4 regions of the Streptomyces sp. NPDC043685 genome follow, and region 4 is predicted to be linked to each of the others. Evidence: riboswitches for the same ligand, from Rfam matches in the RefSeq annotation. Region 4 holds a riboswitch; each other region holds the start of a gene.
What was found. A riboswitch is a leader RNA that binds a small molecule or an ion and turns the genes downstream of it on or off. The one in region 4 is predicted to bind cyclic di-AMP.

Region 1: linked by a shared signal. The riboswitch ahead of AC0665_RS16940 (M23 family metallopeptidase) and the one ahead of AC0665_RS19620 (C40 family peptidase) in region 4 are both predicted to bind cyclic di-AMP.
Region 2: linked by a shared signal. The riboswitch ahead of AC0665_RS01845 (C40 family peptidase) and the one ahead of AC0665_RS19620 (C40 family peptidase) in region 4 are both predicted to bind cyclic di-AMP.
Region 3: linked by a shared signal. The riboswitch ahead of AC0665_RS11190 (M23 family metallopeptidase) and the one ahead of AC0665_RS19620 (C40 family peptidase) in region 4 are both predicted to bind cyclic di-AMP.

The regions. Positions count from the first base shown of each region.
Region 1 covers NZ_JBWKCH010000004.1:732,997-736,195, forward strand. The annotation lists gene AC0665_RS16930 (alginate lyase family protein) at 1-971, shown strand, start outside; tRNA gene AC0665_RS16935 (tRNA-Met) at 1,026-1,099, shown strand; cyclic di-AMP (ydaO/yuaA leader) riboswitch at 1,398-1,554, shown strand; gene AC0665_RS16940 (M23 family metallopeptidase) at 1,566-2,594, shown strand; gene AC0665_RS16945 (aldo/keto reductase) at 2,735-3,199, shown strand, end outside.
Region 2 covers NZ_JBWKCH010000001.1:367,782-370,980, reverse strand. The annotation lists gene pcrA (DNA helicase PcrA) at 1-1,122, opposite strand, end outside; cyclic di-AMP (ydaO/yuaA leader) riboswitch at 1,448-1,620, shown strand; gene AC0665_RS01845 (C40 family peptidase) at 1,629-2,807, shown strand; gene AC0665_RS01840 (TDT family transporter) at 2,885-3,199, shown strand, end outside.
Region 3 covers NZ_JBWKCH010000003.1:437,825-441,023, forward strand. The annotation lists gene AC0665_RS11185 (alpha-galactosidase) at 1-1,059, shown strand, start outside; cyclic di-AMP (ydaO/yuaA leader) riboswitch at 1,377-1,531, shown strand; gene AC0665_RS11190 (M23 family metallopeptidase) at 1,536-2,450, shown strand; gene AC0665_RS11195 (DUF6250 domain-containing protein) at 2,645-3,199, shown strand, end outside.
Region 4 covers NZ_JBWKCH010000005.1:597,510-600,708, reverse strand. The annotation lists gene AC0665_RS19630 (ATP-binding protein) at 156-611, shown strand; partial or broken gene AC0665_RS19625 (DUF6328 family protein) at 915-1,070, opposite strand; gene AC0665_RS19620 (C40 family peptidase) at 1,152-1,625, opposite strand; cyclic di-AMP (ydaO/yuaA leader) riboswitch at 1,629-1,763, opposite strand; gene AC0665_RS19615 (hypothetical protein) at 2,179-2,487, opposite strand; gene AC0665_RS19610 (ATP-dependent Clp protease proteolytic subunit) at 2,495-3,130, opposite strand.

The DNA.
Region 1 (3,199 bases), on a different contig from region 4:
CGTACCGGCACCGGGCCCGGCCGCACGAGACGGTCGTCTGCCCGGCCGGCGACCTTCAGGGCCGCGGCTGCGCCGCGGAGCGCGAGGACGCCCTGGCCGCCTACGCGCAGGCCCTGCTCTTCGCCGCCACCGGCGAGCGGCGGCACGCGGAGAAGGCCAGGCAGCTCATGGACGCCTGGGCGGCCACGCTGCGCCGGCACACCGGGGAGAAGGCCGCGCTGCAGGCCGGCTGGACCGGGTCGGTGTGGGCGCGGGCCGCCGAGATCGTGCGGCACACACCCGGCGGGGGCTGGCCGGCCGCGCGGGTGCGCGGCTTCGAGGACATGCTGCGCACCGCCCACCTCCCCCAAGTCGTCGCCTCCGACCCGGACTTCACCGGATCCTGGGACCTGGTGGCGATCGACGCCGTGATCTCCGTGGCGGTCTTCCTCGGCGACCACCGGGTCTTCGGCCACGCCCTGGAGCGTTTCCGGGAGCGCGTGCCCGCCTACCTCTACCTGGAGAAGGACGGCCCCGTGCCGCTCACCGTGCCCGGCTCCGGCGTGGACGGCCCGCAGCGGATGGCCTCGTACTGGTTCGGCCAGACCACGTACCGGGACGGCGTCTCCCAGGAGACCTGCCACAGCTTCCGGCACGTGGGCGCCTCGCTCGCCGCCACCGCCCACATCGCCGAGACGGCCTGGCACCAGGGCGTCGACCTCTACGGCGAGATCGAGGACCGGCTGGCGACCGCGCTCGCCCTGCACGCCCGCCACGAACAGGGCGGGCGCGCACCCGAGTGGCTGTGCGGCGGCCGGGTCGAGCGGGGCCTCGGACCCCATCTGGAGGTCGCCCTGCACCATCTGGAGGAACGGCGCGGCCGGTCCGTCCCCGCCGCGCACGAACTGGCCGTCCGGGCCCGGCCCGCCGGCACCGACGACCTGTTCACCGCCTGGGAGACCCTCACCCACGCGGGCGCCCCGGACGGCTGAGCGACGGGTGTGCACGAGCTGTCCCGCGGATGGCGTACACTGGAATCACAACGACGCGGGGTGGAGCAGCTCGGTAGCTCGCTGGGCTCATAACCCAGAGGTCGCAGGTTCAAATCCTGTCCCCGCTACTGAAGGCCGAGGGCCGGAATCCGAAAGGGTTCCGGCCCTCGGTGTTTTTCCTCGAGATCTCGCGACGACCCTCACGCTCGGTGAGCGAACCACCCCGTTCCGCATCACAACTGACACACCGTCAAAACCCGTAAGTTACTTGTGAGGTGGTCAACTCGCCCGATTTAAGCCGGTCATGGCAGGTAAGTCCGCGCGAAAAAGGTTAATGATCAAGTGGAATCGCTGGAATACCCCTCGTGCGTCTATTAACGTTCGATAACGCAGCGCGGTCGTCCCAGCCGTCACAGAAGGCGGCTCCGTGCGCACGCGCCGAATCCCGAAAGGGAACCGGGGAACCACCACTTGGGGTGAATCGGGCGGATACCACCGTGGAAGCACGGTGGGTATACGCGCGTAGGAGACCTTCCTGCTCCGAACCCGTCAGCTAACCCGGTAGGCGAGAAGGAAGGAAAGGAGCACGCCCACGTGGCGTCCAACCGGCCTGCCCCCGCAGCCCCGTTCGCGCAGAAGCGCGACACCGACACCTTCGGCTACGGCGGTCAGCGCACCGACGAGGGCCCGTTCCAGGAGTGGAACCCCACCGAGGAGTCCATCCGTCCCGTCCGTGGCCGGCACCGCGTCACCAAGCAGCGCGGCGGAGGTCTCGCCCGCAGCTCCACCGTCCTGGGCGTCGGTGTCATAGCCGCCGTGGGTGCCGGCGGCATGGCCAGTGCCCAGACCGGCAAGCCCCCGGTGTCCATCTCCGTGCCGGACCTGCCCTCGGTGGGTTCCCTCATCTCGGACGACGACACCCCTGAGGGTTCCGCCACCCCGCTCAGCAGCCTCGGCACCGCCACGGCGGACCCCGAGGAGAACACCTCCGGCGCAGGCGAGGCGCTGCGCGCCCGGATCATGGCGCAGGTCGAGCACCAGCAGGAGCAGATCGAGACCAAGGCCGCGCAGGACGCCGCGGCCGCCGCCGAGAAGGCAGCGGCGCAAGCCGTCGCCAAGGCGGAGAAGGAAGCCAAGGCCAAGGCCGCCGAAGCCAAGAAGAAGGCGGAGGAAGAGGCCAGGAAGAAGGCCGAGGCCGAGCGGCTCGCCGCCCTCGCCAAGCAGTACACGCTGCCGACCTCCTCCTACACCATCACCTCCAGCTTCGGCCAGGCAGGCGCCTACTGGTCCTCCGGCTACCACACGGGCCTGGACTTCGCCGCGCCCACGGGCACGCCGATCAAGGCCGTGCACAGCGGCACCATCACGGAGGCCGGCTGGAACGGCTCCTACGGCTACAAGACCGTCCTCACCCTCGATGACGGCACCGAGATCTGGTACGCGCACCAGTCCTCCATCGGCGTCAGCGTCGGCCAGAAGGTCAGCACCGGCGACGTCATCGGCCGCGTGGGCGCCACCGGCAACGTCACCGGCGCGCACCTCCACCTGGAGGTCCACTCCGCCGGATCCGCGAGCGGCATCGACCCCATGGCGTGGCTGCGGGGCAAGGGACTCACCCCCTGAGCGGTCCACACCCGTGGAAGCACCGGCGGCCCTGACGACGACCCCCCGACGTCAGGGCCGCCGGTTTTCCGCCGGGTGTTTACGGGAACTTTGCGTCCGTTGTGGAATCAGGCATTCCTGTACGGGCGTTGACACGGAGCATGACTTCTCTGCGCAAGCTCGGCTCTTCCGACCTCGAGGTCTTCCCCCTCGCCCTCGGCGGCAACGTCTTCGGCTGGACCGCCGACCAGGACCGGTCGTTCGCCGTCCTCGACGCCTACACCGCCGCCGGCGGCAACTTCGTCGACACCGCCGACGTCTACTCGGCGTGGGCCGAGGGCAACCGGGGCGGGGAATCCGAGACCATCCTCGGCCGGTGGCTCGCGGCACGCGGGAACCGCTCCGACGTGATCGTCGCCACGAAGGTCAGCCAGCACCCCGACTTCCAGGGCCTGTCCGCCGCCAACATCAAGGCCGCGGCCGACGCCTCCCTGCGCCGCCTCGGCACCGACTACATCGACCTCTACTACACGCACTTCGACCGGCCCGACGTGCCCGTCGAGGAGATCATCGGCGCGCTCGACGAACTCGTGAAGGCCGGGAAGGTGCGGCACATCGCCGCCTCC
Region 2 (3,199 bases), on a different contig from region 4:
GACCGCGTTGGCCGCGCTGAGGATGGTCTGGGTGGAGCGGTAGTTCTGCTCCAGCAGGATCGTCGTGGCGTCCGGGTAGTCCTCCTCGAACTGGAGGATGTTGCGGATCGTCGCGCCGCGGAAGGCGTAGATCGACTGGTCGGCGTCACCCACCACGCACAGCTCGGCGGGCGGGACCTCGGCCTCGGGCGGTACGTCGACCGGGTGCTCAACGGTGCCGACCAGCTCGCGGACCAGGGCGTACTGCGCGTGGTTGGTGTCCTGGTACTCGTCCACCAGGACGTGCCGGAAGCGGCGGCGGTAGTGCTCGGCGACGTCCGGGAAGGCGCGCAGCAGGTTGACCGTCGTCATGATCAGGTCGTCGAAGTCGAGGGCGTTCGCCTCGCGCAGCCGCGACTGGTACAGGGCGTAGGCCTGGGCGAGGGTCTTCTCGAATCCGTCGGCGGCCTGGGCGGCGAAGTCCTCCTCGTCGATCAGCTCGTTCTTCAGGTTGCTGATCTTGGCGCTGAAGGACTTCGGCGGGAAACGCTTGGGGTCGAGGTCCAGGTCGCGGCAGACCAGGGCCATCAGGCGCTTGGAGTCGGCGGCGTCGTAGATCGAGAAGGAGGACGTGAAGCCGAGCCTCTTGCTCTCGCGCCTGAGGATGCGCACGCACGCGCTGTGGAAGGTCATGACCCACATGGCGTTCGCGCGCGGGCCGACCAGCTGCTCGACGCGCTCCTTCATCTCACCGGCGGCCTTGTTGGTGAAGGTGATCGCGAGGATCTGGCCGGGGTGCACGTCCCGCTCGGCGAGCAGGTGGGCGATGCGGTGCGTGAGCACACGGGTCTTGCCGGAGCCGGCGCCGGCCACGATGAGCAGCGGGGAGCCGGAGTGGACGACGGCGGCGCGCTGGTTGTCGTTCAGCCCCTCCAGGAGGGTGGCGGTGTCCACCACCGGGCGGGGGGCGCCGTCCCGGTAGTAGGGGTCGCGGTCCGGCGGCGCGTCGAACTTCCCGCCGAACAGATCGTCCGGGATCGGCTCCGGTACGTGATCGTCCTCGGGCGGCGGCGGGGGCTCGTCCGCGGGGCCCCGCCGGGCCTGGAGGTCCGCCAGGAAGCTGTCGTCAAAGAGGCTGCTCATCGCTCTCCGAGTCTAGGGCGCCCCACTGACAGCCCGCCGCCGCCCCGAGAACATCGCCGGAACATCGCCGCGCACCCGGCCGCGGGCCGACGGTCCGGCGGCGTATTGTCGCCCTCCATGACCGGCCGGTGACGGCCTGCTACACCCTCCCCGATCGCGGACATGTCGTGATCAACCGCCCCGGATCATTCACTCTCCGCAACGCTCATGAGTAAGGTCACGAAAATGTATCGGGCATATCACCCATCAACCTTCACAAGGGCCACACGAATTGGCTACGGTGCGATCAGGCCGCATGACCCCCACCGGCGAACGTCGCCGGGCCGCGCGGCCTCCGCCGAGTCCGGTGTGCCGCAGCGGCAGCCGGAGCCGGGGACCCAACCGTGAACCTGGGGTGAATCGGCCCGACTCCCTGTGCGGAGAAGGCCGTAGGGCAACCCTTCCGAACCATCCGCCCGAACCCGACAGCTAACCCGGTAGGCGGAACGTGGAAGGAGTCGCCTCCCTTGGCGTCGCACCGCAAGTCGCGTCCTACGGGTACGCGCGTGGCAGGCATACGGACCCCCGCCCTCGCAACGGCGGCCCTCACCTCCGTGGCCCTGCTGTCCCAGTCGGCCAACGCCACCCCCGAGGCCGACGACAAGCCCAGCCTGGAGGACGTCGAGAAGAAGGTCGGCGACCTGTACCGCCAGGCCGAGTCGGCCACCGACAAGTACAACGCGGCCAAGGAGAAGACCGCGAAGCAGCGCAAGCGCGTGGACACCCTCCTGGACGACGTCGCCCAGCGCACCCAGAAGCTCAACGAGGCGCGGGAGGAGCTCGGTTCCTTCGCCTCCGCCCAGTACCGCACCGGCGCCGCCGCCCCGGACACGGCCACGTTCCTGCTCGCGGACACCCCGCAGGACTACTTCGACCAGACCCAGCTGATGGACCGGATGACGGGCCGTCAGAAGGTCGCGGTCGACGACTACGTCACACAGCAGTCCGAGACGATGAAGAAGCGCCAGGAGGCCACCGAGAGCCTCGAGACGCTCACCGAGTCGCAGGGCGACCTGAAGGCGGCCAAGGCCACCGTCCAGCGCAAGCTGGCCGATGCCCGCGAGCTGATGTCCCGGCTGACCGCCGAGGAGAAGGCCCGGCTCGCGGCGATCGAGCGGGAGAAGCGGGAGGAGGCCGCCCGCAAGGCCGACGAGCTGGCCCGGCAGCAGGCCGCCCGGCAGACGGCGCAGGAGCAGGCGGCAGGGCAGCAGGACGGCGGGTCCTCCGCGTCGGGGTCCACGGGCTCCGGCTCGTCCTCCACGACCGCCCCGGCCGACTCCTCGTACGCCACCAAGGCCGACAAGGCGCTCGCCTTCGCCCGTGCCCAGATCGGCAAGCCGTACGTGTGGGGGGCCGTCGGCCCGGGCTCCTACGACTGCTCCGGCCTCACCCAGGCCGCCTGGAAGGCCGCGTCCGTCACCCTGCCGCGCACGACCTACGACCAGGTGAACGCCGGCACCACGGTCCCGCTCTCCCAGGCCCAGCCCGGTGACCTGGTGTTCTTCTACGACGACGTCACCCATGTCGGGATCTACATCGGCAACGGCATGATGATCCACGCCCCGAAGCCCGGTACGTACGTGCGCGAGGAGTCGATCTACTACGACGGCGAGTCGGCGATCCACAGCGTGGTGCGGCCGGCCTGACGGTCTTGGTCCGATTTTGAGGGGCACGCGCGCGTGCCCCTCTCCCCGCGCGCACGGCGCTGCCTAGCATCGGCGCCATGCCCGGTCTCTCCCTGTCCGCCGCCCTGTGCGCGATGTACGCGCTGACGACCGGCGCCCTGGCGGTCGGTCTCGACTCGGCGGGGTACGAGACCCTCTCCCGTGTCGCCCTCGTCCCGGCCTGCGCGGCCTGGGCCGGGGCGGTCGCGTACGCCGTGCTGCGGCCGTCGCGGTGGCCGGCGCAGACGCCGGCCGCGCTCACCTTCACGGCGGCGACCGCCCTGATCGGCACCGGCTTCTGCGCGGCCGGCTGGCAGCGGTCGGCCGCGGCGCTGCTGGCGCTCGCGGCCCTGCTGTGGGCGGCGCTGCTCGTC
Region 3 (3,199 bases), on a different contig from region 4:
GCGCGCACCAGCGACCGGGCCGGGCTCGGCGACTGGACTCCCAACCCCGACCGCTTCCCGGGCGGGCTGAAGCCGCTCGCCGATCATGTGCGCGGACTCGGCATGCGGTTCGGCATCTGGGTCGAGCCCGAGATGGTCAACCCGGACAGCGATCTGTACCGCGCGCACCCCGACTGGGTGCAGTACCAAACAGGACGAAAGCGGACGGAGTTCCGCAATCAGCTCGTCCTCAACCTCGCGCGTGAGGATGTCCGGGAGTATCTGTGGGAGCAGCTCGACGGGCTCCTGTCCAGCGCGCCGATCGACTACGTGAAGTGGGACTTCAACCGCTGCTTCACCGATGCCGGCTGGCCCGACGACCCCTATCCGCAGCGGCTGTGGGTCGACCACGTGCGCGGCCTGTACGCCCTGCTGGACCGGCTGCGGGCCGCCCACCCGGGCGTGGCCTTCGAGTCCTGCTCGGGCGGCGGCGGCCGGATCGACCTCGGCGTACTGAGCCGCACGGACCAGGTGTGGACCTCCGACAACACCGACCCCCTGGACCGGCTCGCCATCCAGCACGGCTTCAGCCAGATCCATCCGGCCCGGGTCATGGCCGCCTGGGTCACCGACAGTCCGAACGCCATGCTCAACCACCGGGCCAGCTCGCTGCGGTTCCGGTTCGTCAGTGCCATGGCCGGGGTGCTCGGGGTCGGCGGCGACCTCACGAAGTGGACGGCCGAGGAGCTGGCCGAGGCGGCGGAGTGGGTCGGGCTCTACAAGGAGATCCGGCCCGTGGTGCAGCGCGGCGACCTGTACCGGCTGCGCCCCCCGGAGGGCGGGCTGAGCGCCGTGCAGTACGTCCTCGGCGAGGAGACCGTCGTACTCGCCTGGCTCCAGGCGCAGCGCTACGGCGAGCCCGTCCCGGCACTCCGGCTGCGCGGCCTCGACCCGGCGGCGGAGTACGAATGCCTCGAAACGGGCGAAGTTCACCGAGGTGCCCTGCTGCTCCATCACGGACTGCGGGTCGGCCTGGGCGGGGATCTCGACGCCACCGTCGTCCGTCTTAAGCGGAAGTAGCCCTTCTGTCCGAATAGGGCGCTTAGATAGTTAAGGGGATAACGTGCCCCGATCGTAAAGGAGATGAGGTCGGGGCGCGTGACCATCGTCATATTCGTGACGATGTGTTGTTGCCATGTTCACGTAATTCCGGCAATGCGCAGGGTTATTGAGCAAAGCGGGAGATCGGTAATCCACGCTCGGTGACGGCGGAATGTGTCGACGCGGTGAGGGAAACACCGTCGCGGGCAACCGCAAGCTTGTCCTATTGCGTCTTGGTCGCTTACGTTCCACACCAATCCGGACGGACGCCTAATCCTGCCGCCGCCCGGAGCCCCACACACTGACCCGACGTACGGCAGGAGCGGGGGACCCACAGGTAAGACGCCTGTTCCGGTTCCCGGAACGGCTTGGGGTTAAGCCACGCCTCGGCGCGGCCGGGCATCTCCAGCTCGCACCCGACAGCTCACCTCGCAGGCGACGGAGAGGAATTCGTCATGCCCGCGAAGGGTAAGCACCGCCGCCCCAAGACTCAGCGTTTCACCCGCTCCATCGCCGTCGCCGGAACCGGCGGGGCCGCCCTCGCCCTCCCGCTCATGGGGGCCGCCGGCGCCCACGCCGCCACCCCGCAGTCGGCTCCGGAAAAGGCCGTCCAGTCGGCCCCGGCCGCTCAGAAGAAGGCCGCCGAAAACGCCACCGGCTCCCGCGTCTACACCGTGAAGGCCGGCGACTACCTCGCGAAGATCGCGGCCGACCAGCACGTCAGCGGCGGCTGGAAGAAGCTCTACGCCGACAACCGTGACGCCGTCGGTTCCGACCCGTCGCTGATCCACCCGGGCCTGAAGCTGTCGATCGGCAAGAAGGCGGCGAGCGCGCCGAAGCCGTCCGCCCCCGCGACGCCCAAGGCCTCGGCCCCCGAGCAGTCCGCCGCCGACCCGGCGCCGAAGGCGGAGACCGCCGCCAAGCCGGCCGCCGCCCAGCCCGCCGCGCAGAGCAACTCCAGCGGCTACACCCTCCCGGTGGACGGCGCCACCATCGGCACCCCGTACCACATGTCCGGCAGCATGTGGTCCAGCGGCTACCACACCGGTGTCGACTTCGTCGTCCCGACCGGCACCTCCCTGAAGGCCGTCGGCGCGGGCACGGTCGTCTCCGCCGGCTGGGGCGGCGCCTACGGCAACCAGGTCGTCATCAAGCTCGCCGACGGCTTCTACGCCCAGTACGCCCACCTGTCCCAGCTGTCCGTCTCGGCCGGCCAGACCGTGACCGCCGGGCAGCAGGTCGGCCTGTCGGGCGCGACCGGCAACGTCACCGGACCGCACCTGCACTTCGAGATCCGCACCACGCCGGACTACGGCTCGGACGTGGACCCGGTCGCCTACCTGCGCTCGCACGGCGTCTCCGTCGGCTGACCGACCGCACGACCACCTGCCTGACACGCCTCCGAAGGCCGGACCCCGATCGATCCCGGGTCCGGCCTTCGGTGTGCGCGGGCCGACGTCGCATCAAGGGATCGACAGACGGCGGCAGTTGGGACAGAGTGATCCCATCCGGAGTGCAAGCGCTTTCCAGAGCCTTCCCGGCGGATCCCGAGGAGCTGTGTCCCGTGCCGACCACCCGCAGAGCGTTCGCGGCCCTGGCGGCCGGAGCCGCATACGCGGCCCTCTCGCCGACGGCGCCCGCGCAGGCCGCGCCCCGCCGCCGCCTCGTCGCCCGCGACGACTTCTGCCACGGCCTCGGGCAGTGGGTGACCGAACTCCAGGACGGCGGCACGGTCACCGCCTCCCGCGGCGTCCTGGAGATCGACGTGCCGAGCGGTGCCACCGTGTGGTTCAGGCGGCGGCTCGAAGGGCCGTACCTGCTCGAGTACACCGCGACCCCGGTCTCCGAGGGCGGGGCCAACGACCGGGTCTCGGACCTCAACAACTTCTGGAACGCGACCGACGTCCGCTCCCCGCACGACCTCTTCGCGACCCGGCGCGGCGGCGCCCTCGACGAGTACGACCACCTCACGACCTACTACGCGGGCTACGGCGCCAACTACAACACCACGACCCGGCTGCGCCGTTACGTCGGCGAGCCCGGCGTGCGGCCCCTGGTCCTCGACTACACCGAGCCGCTGCTGGCCGCGAACGAGCCGAACCGGGTCCGGATCGTCTCC
Region 4 (3,199 bases):
CGCTTCGAGCGACAGATATATGCATATCTTGGTGGATCGCCGTCCTTCACGGGCGTTCTGGTGGCAGTCTGGCGACGAAGCACCAGTCCGGGACCGTACTCGAACCATCCGCTCCGTGTCGGACCGCGGTCCCGTGGGAAAGGGACGACGTCGCCATGGCAGACCATTTGGAAGCATCCGTCACTCTGCCGAGCGATCCCGCCTCGGTCTTCGCAGCGCGTGCCTATGTCGTGGACACGCTGGCGGAGTGGGGCCTGCCGGCGGGCACGGAAGTGTCCGACACCGTCCGGATCATCGTCTCCGAACTCGCCACCAACGCCGTCCAGCACACCTTCGGCCAGTCGCCCACGTTCACCGTGGACGTCGCACTCGAGCGCGACGAACAGCTGCGCATCGGCGTCACGGACAGCCACCCGCGCTTCCCCAGACGCCTGCCGGCCGCCGTGCAGCAGGACAACGGCCGAGGACTGGTCATCATCCGCTGGCTGACCGCGGAGTGCGGCGGCCGGCTCCGCATCCGCCCCACCCGCGAGGGCGGCAAGACCATCTCGGTCGAGCTCCCGTGGGCCGTCCCGGTCCGGCCGGCGACCACGGCCCGGCAGGAGCCGTAGCTCCCCCCGCGCGCGCCCCGGCCCGCGCGACCGTCACCGCTGCCGCGCCGACGCCTCCCGGTGCGCAGCCGCTCCCCGGAGCCCTGACGGCTGCCTGACGGTGTGCCGCAGCGGTGCGGGGATCCCGCCGACGTCCTCCCGCTCCGGCTCCTGCCCGGCGGCCTCCGCGGCGCCCTCCGCCCCGTTCCGCAGCCCTGCCCGCCGTGCCAGCCGCGGCAGCACCCCCCACAGGCCGACGCAGACCAGGAACGTCGCGACGCCCGCCGCGACGCTTCGAGGACCTCGGCACGGTCCAGCGCGTCACCAGCGCGAGGTGCAGGCGAGCGAGAGCAGGAAGGCGAAGAGGATCTGTACGCCCGTCCGGGTGATCCGCAGTTCCTGGAGCAGCTCGACGACGTCGCGGCCGGCGCGTTGCAGCGGAGTCTCGTTGCGCGCGGTGCAGGGACGGTGCTCGGCCAAGGGGTGACGGGTGTCCCTGGGAGCCCGTGTCAAGCGCCGGCGTGCGGCGGCGCGTCAGGACGCCACCGCACGCCGGGTGGATCACTTCACGCGCCCGTACCAGACGCTCTTGGTCCAGATCTTCTGGAGCCGCACCACGTCCCCGCTCTTCGGGGAGTGCCAGAGCTTGTTCTTACCCGCGTAGATACCGACGTGGTACACGTTGCTGCCCGAGTGGAAGAACACCAGGTCTCCCGCCTTGCGGTTCTTGGCGGAGATGTGGCGGGTCTTGTTGTACTGCTGGGCAGCCGTGCGGGGGAGCTTCTTGCCGGCCTTCTTGAACGAGTAGAGCGTGAGCCCGGAGCAGTCGAACCGGTGCGGACCGGTGGCCCCGTACTTGTAAGGTGCACCCTTCTTCGAGGCCGCGATCTGGAGTGCCTTGGTCGCCGGCGTGGCTGCCGCGGCGTCGGAGGCGAAGCCGGGCGCCACTATCGAACCGCCGACGGCGGCGATGGTGAGCGCCGAGGCCGTGCCGGCCCGGGCCATGAGCGACGGGACACGATTGAGCGCAGTCATGCGCAACCCTTCGTCAGCCGCCTGTGAAGGATGACCTGTCGGATTCGGGCTGGCGAAGTTGCCCGGCCGCTGACGCGGCTTCACCCCAAGGGCTGCTCGGCTCCGGTCATGGCGTGACCGTGTCGGCGACCCGTCGTGCTTGGGTCCTCCACTCCTGCCGATCCACTCCTGTCGACCGGTCATCCGGGCGGCGGCAGGACTCGGCGTCCGCCCGGATCGCCCCGCCACAGCGGCGGGGGCTTGTCGTCAGACAGGGATCTTGGCTCATGCCTGTCCGGATTTCCCAACGGAACCGGGGATTTGTGTTGTTACTCACCACTCGCCCGTTCGGGTGGACACGTGTGCGTTCGAGCCACTGTCCACGGGTTCGCGGAGCGCCGGACCAGCGATGGAATAACCCATTCCGTCCCCTGGCCACGCGCGTTGCGCAACCGGGGCGGTCTCGAAATCGGTCTCCCGTCTACTCCGAACAGGGGTACGTCATTTGGTCCGTTTCGACTCAGCTCCGGACGCCTCTCAGTCGGATCGGGCGTCCGGGATCGACGGCTTCGCGTCAACTGGCGGACTCCGGCGGGAGGCTGAGCCGTGCCGTGCGCCGCTCGCCGTCCAGCACCCGCAGGGCCCGGGCCAGCGTGCGGGCGTGCAGCTCTCTCTCGCCCCGCTGGTGCATCAGGGCCAGTGCGTCCCGCAGGGCGGTGGCCTTGCCGACCAGGGCCTGGGCGGCGCGCAGACCGCGGTAGGTGTCGCCGTCCTGCGCGGGGTTGATACGACCCAGCAGGTCGACGACCTCGAGGTAACGGTCGATCAATTCCGCCTCGGCGCGTGTCAGGGCGGGCAGCGGCGGCAGTTCGGGCGGGAGCACCGGGACCTCACCGTCCGGCCGGCGGGACCGGGATGGCCTTGCGGCTGGGGATGATCCCGTCCACCAGGCCGTACTCCACCGCTTCCTGGGCGGTGAGGGTCTTCTCCCGTTCGATGTCCGTGCTCACCTGCTCCTGGCTGCGGCCCGTGTGCCGCGCGAGCATCTCCTCCATGCGGAGCCGGATGCGCGTCAACTCGTCGGCCTGGATCGCCAGATCGCTCGCCTGACCCCGGGCCGGCTCGGGCAGGGCGGGCTGACGGATCACCACGCGCGCGTCGGGCAACGCGAATCGCTTGCCGGGGGTGCCTCCCGCCAGCAGCACCGAGGAGACGGCGCCGGCCCGGCCCAGGCAGATCGTCTCCACGTCGCAGGAGACGTACCGCATCGTGTCGTAGACGGCCGCCATCGCGTGGAAGCTGCCGCCGGGGGAGTTGATGTAGAGCGAGATGTCGCGGTCCGGGGACCGGTACTCCAGATGTATGAACTGGGCCATCACGTCGTTCGCCGAGGTCTCGTCCAGGGGCGCTCCGAGGAAGACGATCCGCTCCTCCAGGAGCTTGGAGTACGGGTCCATCGTCCGGTGTCCCGGCCCGGTCCGTTCGGTGAACTCGGGCAGCACGTGACGGGCGGACGGTCGGCTCATGACGAACCCCTCCTCGCGGCGCGGCTGTCTCCGGCGGCAGCCGTCTCTGTAAAAAATGTACAGGACGTA